Regions from separate parts of the Pseudoalteromonas spongiae UST010723-006 genome, predicted to be linked through region 3. Evidence: predicted binding sites of a transcription regulator. Region 3 holds the regulator's gene; each other region holds the start of a gene.
What was found. Region 3 encodes MetJ, which represses methionine synthesis genes. Its sites were predicted from a motif close to TAGACGTCTAGACGTCTA; they were not measured.
Positions count from the first base shown of each region.

Region 1: the regulator MetJ is predicted to act here: its motif matches at 1,649-1,666, upstream of metK (methionine adenosyltransferase).
Region 2: the regulator MetJ is predicted to act here: its motif matches at 1,835-1,852, upstream of metE (5-methyltetrahydropteroyltriglutamate--homocysteine S-methyltransferase).

Region 1 is NZ_CP011039.1:550,731-555,024, forward strand. It holds gene PSPO_RS02550 (hypothetical protein) at 1-244, opposite strand, end outside; gene metK (methionine adenosyltransferase) at 356-1,543, opposite strand; gene tkt (transketolase) at 1,881-3,872, shown strand; gene PSPO_RS02565 (hypothetical protein) at 4,056-4,294, shown strand, end outside.
Region 2 is NZ_CP011039.1:1,784,784-1,789,077, reverse strand. It holds gene PSPO_RS08395 (AI-2E family transporter) at 1-648, shown strand, start outside; gene PSPO_RS08390 (LysR family transcriptional regulator) at 683-1,567, opposite strand; gene metE (5-methyltetrahydropteroyltriglutamate--homocysteine S-methyltransferase) at 1,872-4,142, shown strand; gene PSPO_RS08380 (GGDEF domain-containing protein) at 4,177-4,294, opposite strand, start outside.
Region 3 is NZ_CP011039.1:2,736,303-2,740,596, forward strand. It holds gene metL (bifunctional aspartate kinase/homoserine dehydrogenase II) at 1-476, opposite strand, end outside; gene metB (cystathionine gamma-synthase) at 485-1,705, opposite strand; gene metJ (met regulon transcriptional regulator MetJ) at 1,896-2,219, shown strand; gene PSPO_RS12635 (malic enzyme-like NAD(P)-binding protein) at 2,266-3,507, opposite strand; gene rpmE (50S ribosomal protein L31) at 3,907-4,122, opposite strand.

The DNA.
Region 1 (4,294 bases), 970 kb from region 3:
GCCATGTATTAATGCCCGCAAAATGCATTGCTATTAAATAAGTAATAAATAAACCGGCCTTTAAAAGCAAAGGCGATAGTTGTTGCACACTTGGCAGGTTTATTACAACCAGAGAAACCAACACCAAAACATGTGTAATATAAACAATTGCCGGAGTTGTTAAGTAAGGTTTGGCAAGGCGTACAATTCTTTGTTGGTTAGTATTGTTTGCTATTTCAGGGTAATGCTTGATTGAAAGGTACATAACTTCACCGTGTAGTTTGTTTATCACTTGCTAGTGCGGTTATCATAGCAACTTATTGAATTTTAGGCATAAAAAAAGCGCCAATGGCGCTTTTTCTCGATCAGACGGTTATTATAAACCAGCAGCGGCGCGAAGTGCGTCTGCTTTGTCTGTTTTTTCCCAGCTAAATGCTGTGAATGTATCTTCACCAACCGTCATTTCAAACGGTTCACGACCGAAGTGACCGTATGCTGCAGTCATTTGGTACATTGGGTGAAGTAGGTCTAGCATCTTAGTGATACCGTAAGGACGTAAGTCGAAGTGCTCACGTACTAGCTCAACTAATTTCTCTTCAGAGATTTTACCAGTACCGAATGTGTCGATAGTGATAGACGTTGGCTCAGCAACACCGATAGCGTAAGAAACTTGGATTTCACACTTATCAGCAAGACCAGCTGCAACAATGTTCTTAGCAACATAACGACCTGCGTATGCAGCAGAGCGGTCAACTTTTGATGGATCTTTACCAGAGAAAGCACCACCACCGTGACGAGCCATACCGCCGTAAGTATCTACAATGATTTTACGACCTGTAAGGCCACAGTCACCAACAGGGCCACCGATTACGAAACGGCCAGTTGGGTTAATGAAGTATTTAGTGTCTTCAGTTAAAAGCTCAGCTGGAAGCGTGTGCTTAATAATGTTTTCCATTACTGCGTCAACAAGTGCATCTTGCTCGATGTCTGGGTTGTGCTGAGTAGATAGTACAACTGCATCAATTGCAACAGGCTTACCGTCTTCATATACGAAGGTTACCTGAGATTTTGCATCAGGACGTAACCAAGGAAGAATACCTGATTTACGTGCTTGTGCTTGACGCTCTACAAGTAGGTGCGAGTAATAAAGTGGCGCAGGCATTAATGTTGGTGTTTCGTTAGTTGCGTAACCGAACATTAAACCTTGGTCACCAGCGCCTTGCTCTTCAGGCTTAGTACGGTCAACACCTTGTGCGATTTCAGGTGATTGTTGACCAATAAGGTTCATGATGCCACATGTGTCACCGTCAAAACCTACGTCAGATGATGTGTAACCGATATCTGTGATTACTTTACGTGTGATTGACTCAAGGTCTACCCACGCATCTGTTGAAATTTCACCAGAGATAATTGCAACACCTGTTTTAACCATTGTTTCACAGGCAACACGCGCATGCTTATCTTGTGTGATAATTGCGTCTAAAACCGCATCAGAAATTTGGTCAGCGATTTTATCCGGATGACCCTCAGATACTGACTCAGAAGTAAATAAAGTTCTTGCCATGGTATTTCTACTCACTCACAAAAAATGCGCGTTGCCACAAGGATTTGCGCAGGTTCAATTAAATGGTCGCGTATTCTACCGAATAACGACGCTGCAAACAATAACTTTACGCCTAGACGTCTAAAAAAAATTAAAAGTGAAATTTCTTCACCGTTACTAGGCTGTTTTGTGCATAAAGAAGCTAGATTATAGTCGGTTTTCCATTGCTCCGCGTGTGCTTATAGGTAAGAATAGAGCTGCGTGGGTACATTGACCAATAAGTACTTCCTATTGCCAGTGCTTATTGGTCAATGTATCCAAATTATGACAGCAAACAAATAATGAGGTAGGAAAATCCATGCCGTCACGTAAAGAACTAGCAAATGCTATTCGCGTTCTATCTATGGACGCTGTGCAACAGGCCAAGTCTGGCCACCCAGGTGCCCCTATGGGTATGGCAGACATTGCTGAAGTGCTATGGCGCGACTATTTAAACCATAATCCAGCAAACCCTGATTGGGCTGATCGCGACCGATTTATTCTGTCAAACGGTCACGGCTCAATGCTAATTTATTCTTTACTGCATTTATCTGGCTATGATCTTCCAATTGAGGAAATTAAAAACTTCCGTCAAATGCACTCTAAAACACCGGGTCACCCTGAATACGGTTATGCACCGGGTGTTGAAACAACCACAGGCCCATTAGGTCAAGGTATTACTAACGCGGTTGGTATGGCAGTTGCTGAAAAAGCACTTGCGCACCAGTTTAACCGTGAAGGTCACGATATTGTTGATCACTTTACTTACTGTTTCCTAGGCGATGGTTGCCTTATGGAAGGTATTTCACACGAAGCGTGTTCACTAGCAGGTACATTAGGCCTTGGTAAGCTAGTTGCGTTTTGGGATGACAACGGTATTTCAATCGACGGTGAAGTAGAAGGTTGGTTCACTGACGATACAGCAGCACGTTTTGAATCTTACGGTTGGCATGTTGTGCGTAATGTAGATGGTCACGATAGCGAAGCCATTCGCGCGGCAATCGATGAAGCACGTGCAGAAACGGGCAAGCCAACATTAATCTGTTGTAAAACAGTAATCGGTTACGGTTCACCAAACAAATCAGGTAGCCACGACTGTCACGGTGCACCATTAGGTGATGCTGAAATTGCAGCTGCACGTGAATTTTTAAACTGGGAGCACGGTGCTTTCGATATTCCAGCTGATATTTATGCTGATTGGAATGCAGTTGAAGCGGGTACCGCAAAAGAAGCGTCTTGGGCTGAAAAATTTGATGCGTATAAAGCAGCTTTCCCTGAACTAGCAGCAGAATTTGAACGTCGTCAAAAAGGTGACTTACCAGCAGATTGGGCTGAGAAGTCACAAGCCTATATTGAAGGCCTACAGGCAAACCCTGAAAACCCAGCAACACGTAAAGCATCACAAAATGCACTTAATGCGTTTGGCCCTATCTTACCTGAGTTTATGGGTGGTTCTGCTGACCTTGCAGGTTCAAACCTGACACTTTGGGAAGGTTCAAAAGGCTTAACAGCAAATGACGCATCAGGTAACTACATCTTCTACGGTGTACGTGAATTTGGTATGTCGGCAATTATGAATGGTATTGCGCTGCATAAAGGCTTTATTCCTTACGGTGCGACGTTCTTAATGTTTATGGAATACGCGCGTAACGCAGTACGTATGGCGGCGCTTATGAAGCAGCCTTCAATCTTTGTGTATACGCACGATTCAATCGGTTTAGGCGAAGATGGTCCTACGCACCAACCAGTTGAACAGCTAGCAAGCATGCGTTTAACGCCTAACTTAGTTAACTGGCGCCCATGTGACCAAGTTGAGTCTGCAATTGCATGGCAAGACGCAATTGAGCGTAAAGACGGTCCAACATCACTCGTATTTACCCGCCAAGGCTTACAACAACAAGCACGTACTGCTGAGCAATTAGCTAATGTACGTAAAGGTGGTTATGTATTAAGCTGTGATGGCGCGCCTGAGATTATTCTTATTGCAACAGGTTCTGAAGTTGAACTTTCTATGCAAGCAGCAGCTGAACTTCGCGCTCAAGGTAAAAAAGTACGTGTTGTTTCTATGCCTTCAACTGATTTATTTGACGCACAAGATGCGGCTTATAAAGAATCAGTACTACCAAGTGCAGTAACTAAACGTATCGCGGTAGAAGCGGGCATTGAAGATTACTGGTACAAATACGTTGGTTTAAATGGTGCGGTTGTAGGTATGACAACATTTGGTGAATCTGCGCCTGCAAATGAACTATTTGAACACTTTGGCTTTACGGTAGAGAATATCGTAGCAAAAGCGAATCAACTCGCATAATTGCAAAAAAAGCTATAATAATCAAAAGCGATGCAAATGCATCGCTTTTTTGATCTAGCGCAATAGTTTTACCTTTGATAACGATTCTTAATTAAAAAAACTGATTTAGATCAAATTCCCCCCTGCCTTTATCTTGCTAAAATTTAACCAACTTTTGATAGGTATAATAACGAGGAAAGGGAAATGGTTACCTCTGAACGAAATGCTCCTGAACTTGTTTGCGGTTCAGATCCCGTACAAGCTAATATTACCTCCTTTGCACAGCGCGCACATGAAAAAGCGCTTACTGAACAATTAATTGAACAGAAAAAACTGCTTTTAGAAAAACAGCAGCAGTTTGAGCAATTGCAAAATGATCATGCCATGATTATTAAGCATGTGCAGTTAATTGAGCGTGAGTGGGAAAACTCAAACGCCATGCT
Region 2 (4,294 bases), 950 kb from region 3:
CTTGCGGCGAATACACTCGCGGGCGTTGGTGGCGTAATGGCTGACTTGTTTTTAATTATTTTAACCGTCGTATTTATGCTTGTTGAAGCGCCTTACATTGGTAAAAAAGTGCATTTAGCCCTTGATGATCCCGATATGAAGCAAAAACAAATCGACCTATTTTTAGACTCGGTTAATTCGTATCTCGCTATCAAAACACTGGTTAGTTTAGCGACCGGTGTTTTGGTTACGGTAATGCTTTGGGCATTTGGCATCGACTATTTTATTTTGTGGGGCGTCTTGGCGTTTTTCTTAAATTATATTCCTAATATTGGTTCTATCATTGCGGCAATTCCGGCGGTATTACTTGCTGTTGTACTGCAAGGGCCTGGCGTTGCAGGTTTAATTGGCATTGGTTACATGGCAATTAACACCGTAATGGGCAATATGATTGAGCCACGCTTTATGGGTAAAGGTTTAGGCTTATCACCACTTGTCGTGTTTTTATCATTATTGTTTTGGGGCTGGTTACTTGGCACGGTTGGCATGTTGCTGTCTGTACCGCTTACCATGGTTGTGAAAATTGCCCTTGAAAACAGTGAAGAAGGGCGCTGGCTTGCAATGTTATTAAGTGGCGAAGAGCAAATTAATGAAGAACTAGAAAGCTAATTTGTAGTTAAATAGTTAAAAGGGTTAGCATTTGCTAACCCTTTTTTTGTTTACAGGTATTTAAAAAGTGACGATAAACTGGATTGTCGCTCATGGTTTTTTTCATCGCTAAATACATCGGGCGTGATAAACCAAGCGCACCTAGTGGGATTGACTTAATTAATCCTTGGCTTTCATAAGGGGTTACTAACCAATCTGGTAAAGCGGCAACACCCATACCGGCGCTTACAAGCTGAAAAATAAGCAAGCCTTGATCGACAGTTTTTAAGGTGCCATCGAAACGCGCATTTTGAATAAAGTGCTTAAAAATATCTTGTCTTTCGCGTGGGATCGGATACGAAATAATCGTTTCGTCTTTTAAATCAAGCGCGGTTACATACGCTTTTTTAGCTAGCGGATGATCTGGGCTGACAATTAGCTTTAACTTAAAATCAAATAAATGTGCGAACTCAAGGCGCTCTGTTTCACGAATATCCGAAGTAAGTACTAAATCCAACTCATCGTTTAACAGCTCCGGAATGGCGTCGTAGCTAAAACCTCGCTCGTAATCCACCTTAATATCCGGCCAAAAGTTGTTAAATTCTTTAATTGTTGGCAATAACCAATGAAAACACGCATGGCATTCAACGCTTAAACGCAATTGCGAGATAGGTTGGTTTAAGCTCTCTTTTAATCTGCATTTGGTTGCTTCCACTTTTGGCAGTACGTCATTAGCAAGCTCTAACAACAACATACCTTGTGGGGTAAAACGTACGGGGTGTGTTTTACGCTCAAACAACTGGCAATCGAGTTTGTTTTCTAAATCTTTGATTTGGTGAGATAAAGCAGATTGCGTTAAAAAAAGCTCTCGTGCGGTATTAACCAAAGACCCTGTCTCTTTAAGGGTTGCGATGGTTTTAAGGTGTTTTACATCAATCATCTTTAGGAATACTCATATTAAACTTGAACGACCGTGAGAGAGATTTGATACTAGCTGTTTATTTTTCATGTTTCAATGTTGATTTGTACATATCGCCGTCATTTTAATAATAAATTTCTATTTTATATATATGTATAAATTATGATAACGCTGTCAATTGGTGTTTGGCTTATATGGAAAAATTTGATTTTCTATTTTGTATTAATTTATTTCAAGTTAAATTGGAAAAACTTGCGATTTTGTTGAATTAAATTTACCACTAATATTTAGCCATCTAAACGTCTTAAATAAAAAGGATACCAAGATGGCAATTACAATTCACAACTTAGGTTTTCCCCGTATCGGGAAAAAGCGCGAACTTAAAAAGGCGGTTGAGGCCTATTGGCGAAATGAGAGTTCACTCAAAGAATTGCAAGAGCAAGGACAAGCAATTCGCAAAGACAATTGGCAATTACAGCAAAGCCAAGGTGTTGAGTTGTTGCCTGTAGGGGATTTTGCATGGTACGACCATGTACTTAGTACCTCTTTGCTGTTCGGCGTGGTACCAAGGCGTCACCAAAATGAAACACAAACGGTAGATTTAGACACCTTATTTCGCATTGGGCGCGGCAGAGCACCGTCTGGTTGTGCATGCGCTGCAAGTGAAATGACCAAGTGGTTTAATACCAACTATCACTACATCGTACCTGAACTGACTGAAAATCAAACATTTGAAATTAGCTTTACAGAGCTGTTTGATCAGGTAAAAGAAGCGCAAGCGCTCGGTCATCAGGTGAAACCTATGTTGGTTGGTCCGGTAACTTATTTGCATTTGGCAAAAACTGTCGGCGAATTTGATAAGTTGGCCCTGCTGCCACGTCTACTGACAGCGTATCAACATGTATTGAGTAAATTAGCTGATTTAGGTGTTGAATGGGTGCAAATAGATGAGCCTATTTTAGCGTTAGAACTAACACCAGAATACCTATATGCGCTCACAGCCAGTTTTAATAAACTGCAAGGACAAGGTGTAAAGCTGCTGCTGGCAACGTATTTTGGTTCAGTAGAAAATTACCTAGATGATATTGCAGCGTACCCAGTAGACGGCGTGCATTTTGATTTGGTTGCCGAAGCGCAAGATATAGATAACATTAACGAGCGCATAGCTAAAGATAAAGTATTGTCTTTAGGTGTTATCAACGGCCGTAATATTTGGAAAACGGATCTCGAAGCGGTTTTCAACCAAATACAATCGGTGGTTTCATCACGTGAGCATGTTTGGTTAGCGCCTTCGTGTTCGTTGTTGCATACGCCTGTTGATTTAGCCTTAGAAACAACGCTTGATGGTGAAATTAAATCCTGGCTTGCATTTGCAAAACAAAAAGGGCACGAATTATCGTTATTGAAACAGGCCTTGCTGTCGGGGGATATAACTTCGCTCATTGATTATTCAGCGCCAGTGAAAGCGCGTGCTAAATCGCTTCGTGTAAACGATGCCGCAGTGAAGTTACGCCTTGATAGCCTAACCAAGCAAGATGGTGAGCGTACGAGCCCTTTTGCTAAACGTCAGTTGGTTCAAAAGCAAGCGCTTGGTTTACCTATTTTACCAACGACTACTATTGGCTCTTTCCCGCAAACAACGGCTATCCGTAAGGCGCGTCGCGATTTTAAAGCCGGGAATATTAGCGAAGCCGATTACACGGCTCAAATGCAAAATGAGATTTCTTATGCCGTAGCACAGCAAGAAGCTGTTGACCTCGATGTGCTAGTTCACGGCGAAGCAGAGCGTAACGATATGGTGGAGTATTTTGGTGAATTGCTCGAAGGCTTTGCCTTTACACAATTTGGCTGGGTGCAATCGTATGGCTCACGCTGTGTTAAACCACCGATTATTTGGGGCGATATTAGCCGTAAACACCCGATGACGGTTAACTGGACCGAATATGCACAATCACTCACTAACAAACAGATGAAAGGCATGTTAACAGGCCCTGTAACGATTTTGTTTTGGTCATTTATCCGCGATGATCTAGCAAAACCAATCATTGCCAATCAAATAGCGCTGGCGCTGCGCGACGAAGTGGTTGATTTAGAAAAAGCGGGCATAAACATTATTCAAATTGATGAACCTGCATTTCGTGAAGGGTTGCCTTTAAAAGCATCAAAGTGGCAAGACTATTTAAACTGGGCGGCGTATGCGTTTCGTGTATCGGCATCTGGCGTAAGCGACAGCACGCAAATTCATACCCATATGTGTTATGCCGAATTTAACGATATTATCGCGGCGATTGCCGATATGGATGCAGACGTAATTACCATTGAAACGTCGCGTTCAAATATGGAATTGCTTAACGCATTTGAAGATTTTGATTATCCAAATGAGATAGGACCTGGCGTTTACGATATTCACAGCCCGAATATTCCAGAGGTAACCTGGATTAAACAGTTGATGAAAGAGGCAGCGAAGAAAGTGCCGGTGGAGCGCCTTTGGATAAATCCAGATTGCGGTTTAAAAACCCGTGGCTGGCAAGAAACCCAAGCAGCACTTAAAAACATGGTAACCGCAGCAAAAGAGCTCAGACAAGAACTCGCTTAAGTCACGTGTGATATGTAGGAAAACTGAGTTTGGATTAACTCAGTTTTCCTGTGGTTAAAAAGGTAAAAGCTTGTTTTGCAGGCATAGGTTTTGCTACCAAAAAGCCTTGGCCATATTGGCATTTAGTTTGTTTCAGCACATCGAGCTGAGTT
Region 3 (4,294 bases):
CGTGCAGTATTTTCTTGATGCTTAAGATTATTTTGTGCAACAACAAATAGCTTTCGGCTATCAAAGTGAGTCGCAGCAACCCCTTGCTTATTTAAATAATGCGCAAGTAAACGGGCAGACCACAGCTCACCGTGAGCAAGCAACCACGCCTGCTCTAACTCTGCACAGCCAGCACGTTGAGAGATTGCATTAATATCGTCAATAAAGTGAGCATACACTTCACTTTTATCACCTAATAATTCAGAAACCAGTGCGCATTGGTGATCTTTTAGTAACGCAATTACCTCACCAACACCTTTATGATCTTGATTGTGATAACACGACCACAAGCGCACAAGCGTATCGGTCGTTTTACCTGCAGCAGATACAACTATGGCATCGCCATACGCTAGTTGCTGACAAATATTGGCAACTGCATGGTAGCGCTTGGCACTGCTTAGGCTTGACCCACCAAATTTATATACTTGTTTTGTCATTTAAGTAATCACCACAATGCAGGTCGTGCAGCGCAGCATTGAGTGCTTTTTTCTCCACCAGCAGCGACGTCTTTGTTAATTGTTTTTGCGAATGCTTGTTCAAGATCTGCGATTAAATCTTCAACATCTTCAATACCAACAGAAATACGAATTAACGTATCGTTAACGCCTGCTTTAATTCGTGCTTCAGGCGCCATGCCGGCGTGTGTCATGGTAGCTGGGTGACAAATTAAGCTCTCTACACCACCAAGTGATTCAGCGAGGCTAAACTGTTCTACACTGGTTAAAAATTTAGCCGTATCTTCAATTGTGCCTTTAATACTAAAGCTCACCATGCCACCAAAACCTTTTTGCTGTGCTTTTGCTAAGTCATGTTGTGGATGATTTTTAAGACCTGGGTAATAAACTTTCTCTACATGCTCACAGGTTTCTAAGTAACGTGCGATGGCAAATGCGTTTTCTTGGTGCTGTTTAATACGCACATTTAAAGTACGAATACCACGCAGCGTTAAATACGCATCAAATGGCGCACCTGTAATGCCAATATTATTTGCCCACCAAGCAAGCTCTTCACCTAACTCCGCAGTGCGGGTAATAACCACGCCACCGACAACATCTGAGTGGCCATTGATGTATTTTGTGGTTGAGTGGATAACAATATCTACACCAAATGAAATTGGGTTTTGTAATGCTGGAGATAAAAACGTGTTGTCAGCTCCTACTAACGCCCCTACGGAGTGAGAAACTTCCACTACTTTAGCAATGTCAGTTAAACGTAAAACTGGGTTACTTGGCGTTTCAATCCACACTAGCTTAGGTTTAATTGCTTTAATCTGCTCGTAGCAAGACGCTTGTGTAAAGTCGACAACCGCTACTTTTAATAAACCGCGTTTTTCCAAGCTCGTGAATAAACGGTAACTACCGCCATAGCAATCATGAGGAATTAAAATAGTATCTTCTGGTGTTAAGATTTGTGTGCATAAGTGAACAGCAGCCATACCTGTTGCAGTTACAATACCCTTTTCACCGCCTTCTAGCTTAGCAAGCGTATCAGCCAAAATATCACGATTAGGATTGCCGCTACGGCCATAATCATAATCACGCTTTTTATCAAAATCGGCGAACGAATAAGTCGTCGATAAATATAACGGTGGAACAACCGCACCATGATGCTTATCTGCGGTAATGCCATTGCGAACAGCAAGGGTTGTTTGTTTGTTCTGCTTCATAACTCTGCCACTTAGATGTTTAGACGTCTAAAAGGTTAAACCACCAAACAATGGAAGTCAAAACTTTTACACGTCTATATAGCCAAATAAATGATATTTGACTATATATTTTAAAACGATAAAATTTTGCCTCTTAATATACAGGCTATCGTCAAAATTAAATCGTAACAGATATAGGCTAGTACACTTTATGGCAACTGAATGGAACGGTGAATATATTCACCCATATGCAGAACACGGTAAAAAATCAGAACAAGTGAAAAAAATTACCGTATCTATCCCACTTAACGTATTGAAAGTACTGACAGACGAGCGCACTCGTAGACAAGTAAATAACTTACGTCATGCAACCAATAGCGAACTACTGTGTGAAGCATTTTTGCATGCGTTTACTGGTCAGCCATTGCCTGACGATGAAGATCTGAGAAAAGATAACCCTGAGCATATTCCGCAAAGGGTAAAAGAAATTCTTGCTGAACGCGGCTTACCGGTTCCAGAGCTTGAAGATGAATAAAAAAAACCTCAGCAATTGCTGAGGTTTTTTTTTGCTTTTAATCAAGTTAAAGCATGTAGTTTTCTGGTATTTCAATCTGCGCAACGCCTGACTCAACCGCGGCTTCTGCAACAGCACGCGCTACACGCGGAAGTAAACGTGGGTCCATTGGCTTAGGAATGATGTAATCTTTACCAAATTCAAGATTTGATTCACCAGACGCTGACAATACCTCTTGCGGTACTGGCTCTTTAGCAATTTCGCGAATCGCATTTACCGCCGCAATTTTCATTTCGTCATTAATCGCTGTTGCGCGCACATCAAGCGCACCACGGAAAATAAACGGGAAGCATAATACGTTATTAACTTGGTTAGGGTAATCTGAACGACCTGTAGCCATAATTAAATCATTGCGCGCAGCATTCGCCACTTCCGGTTTAATTTCAGGATCAGGGTTAGAACACGCAAATACCACTGGCTTATCTGCCATTAATTTTAGATCTTCAGGAGCAAGTAAGTCAGGACCTGAAACACCCACAAATACGTCAGCTTCTTCAATAACATCTTGTAAGGTGCGCTTATCTGTATTATTCGCAAACAACATTTTGTATTCATTTAGGTCATCACGACGCGTATGAATAACCCCTTTTCGATCAAGCATGTAAATGTGCTCACGTTGTGCACCACATTTAATTAATAGCTCCATACACGCAATTGCTGCTGCACCTGCACCTAAACATACAATTAATGCATCTTTTAACTTTTTACCTTGGATCTCTAACGCATTCAGCATGCCCGCCGCGGTTACAATCGCGGTACCGTGTTGGTCATCATGAAATACTGGCACACTACAACGTTCAATAAGCGCTTTTTCAATTTCAAAACACTCTGGCGCTTTAATATCTTCCAGGTTAATACCACCAAAAGTATCTGCAATATTTTCTACAGTATTAATAAAGTCTTCGGTAGTACGGTGCTTAACTTCAATATCAATTGAATCTAAACCAGCAAAACGCTTAAATAATAACGCCTTGCCTTCCATAACTGGTTTTGATGCAAGCGGTCCTAAATTACCTAAACCTAAAATTGCAGTACCGTTTGAGATAACAGCGACCATATTACCCTTTGCAGTATATTTATATGCATTGTTCGGATCTGCTGCGATCTCACGAACCGGTTCAGCAACACCAGGACTATAAGCTAATGCAAGATCATTAACTGTCTCTGCTGGTTTGGTTAATTCGATGCTGATTTTTCCAGGAACGGGTTCAGAATGGTATTGTAGCGCTTTTTCTCTTATGTCAGACATGCGTGCCTTATCCTACGATGTTAAAAGTGAGAGATACTGGTTTAATAGTACGGCATTTAGAGTAAATAGAAGTTAAATGCGGTTATATCTTAACCTAAGACCATAGTTGAATTTACAACAATAGGCTTGTGGATATTTTCTGCTAAATCATTACCAGATTGAAGTTAATTCAGATCCGACCAGATTCACAGCCATCTATTTTTTACACTCGACAGATACTATTTTGCCAACAGATAGTAAAAATAATGAATATTGAAGCTATCTATAATCCAGTATATAGCCATCTATTTAGAATAAAAAGACATAGAAAAACCATATAACATGACAAAAATTCATATTAAATTTTAGATACAAAAAAAAGCACCCTTAGGTGCTTTTTTGAAAGAACTAAAATAGCTCTTATTTTTTGCTTGAAAGCGCGCCAAAACGCTTGTTGAAGCGATCAACACGACCACCTGTATCAAGCACTTTTTGCTTACCAGTGTAGAACGGGTGACACTCTGAACAAACATCTAAGTGAATGTCTTTACAAAGAGTTGAACGCGTTTCGAATTTGTTACCACAAGAACAAGTAGCATTGATTGCTTCGTACTTAGGGTGGATACCTTCTTTCATAGTAAACCTCTAATTAGGCCGCATCGCTCTCCAAACCCGAAGTCTGGCACCATACGTTGTTAAACAAAAATATATAGGGCGCGAATTCTAGCCAACTAACATGCCAATAGCAAGATCTTTAACCATCTTCAGATAAATTTTGTTTAACACTAGCCGCAAACACAATGCCATG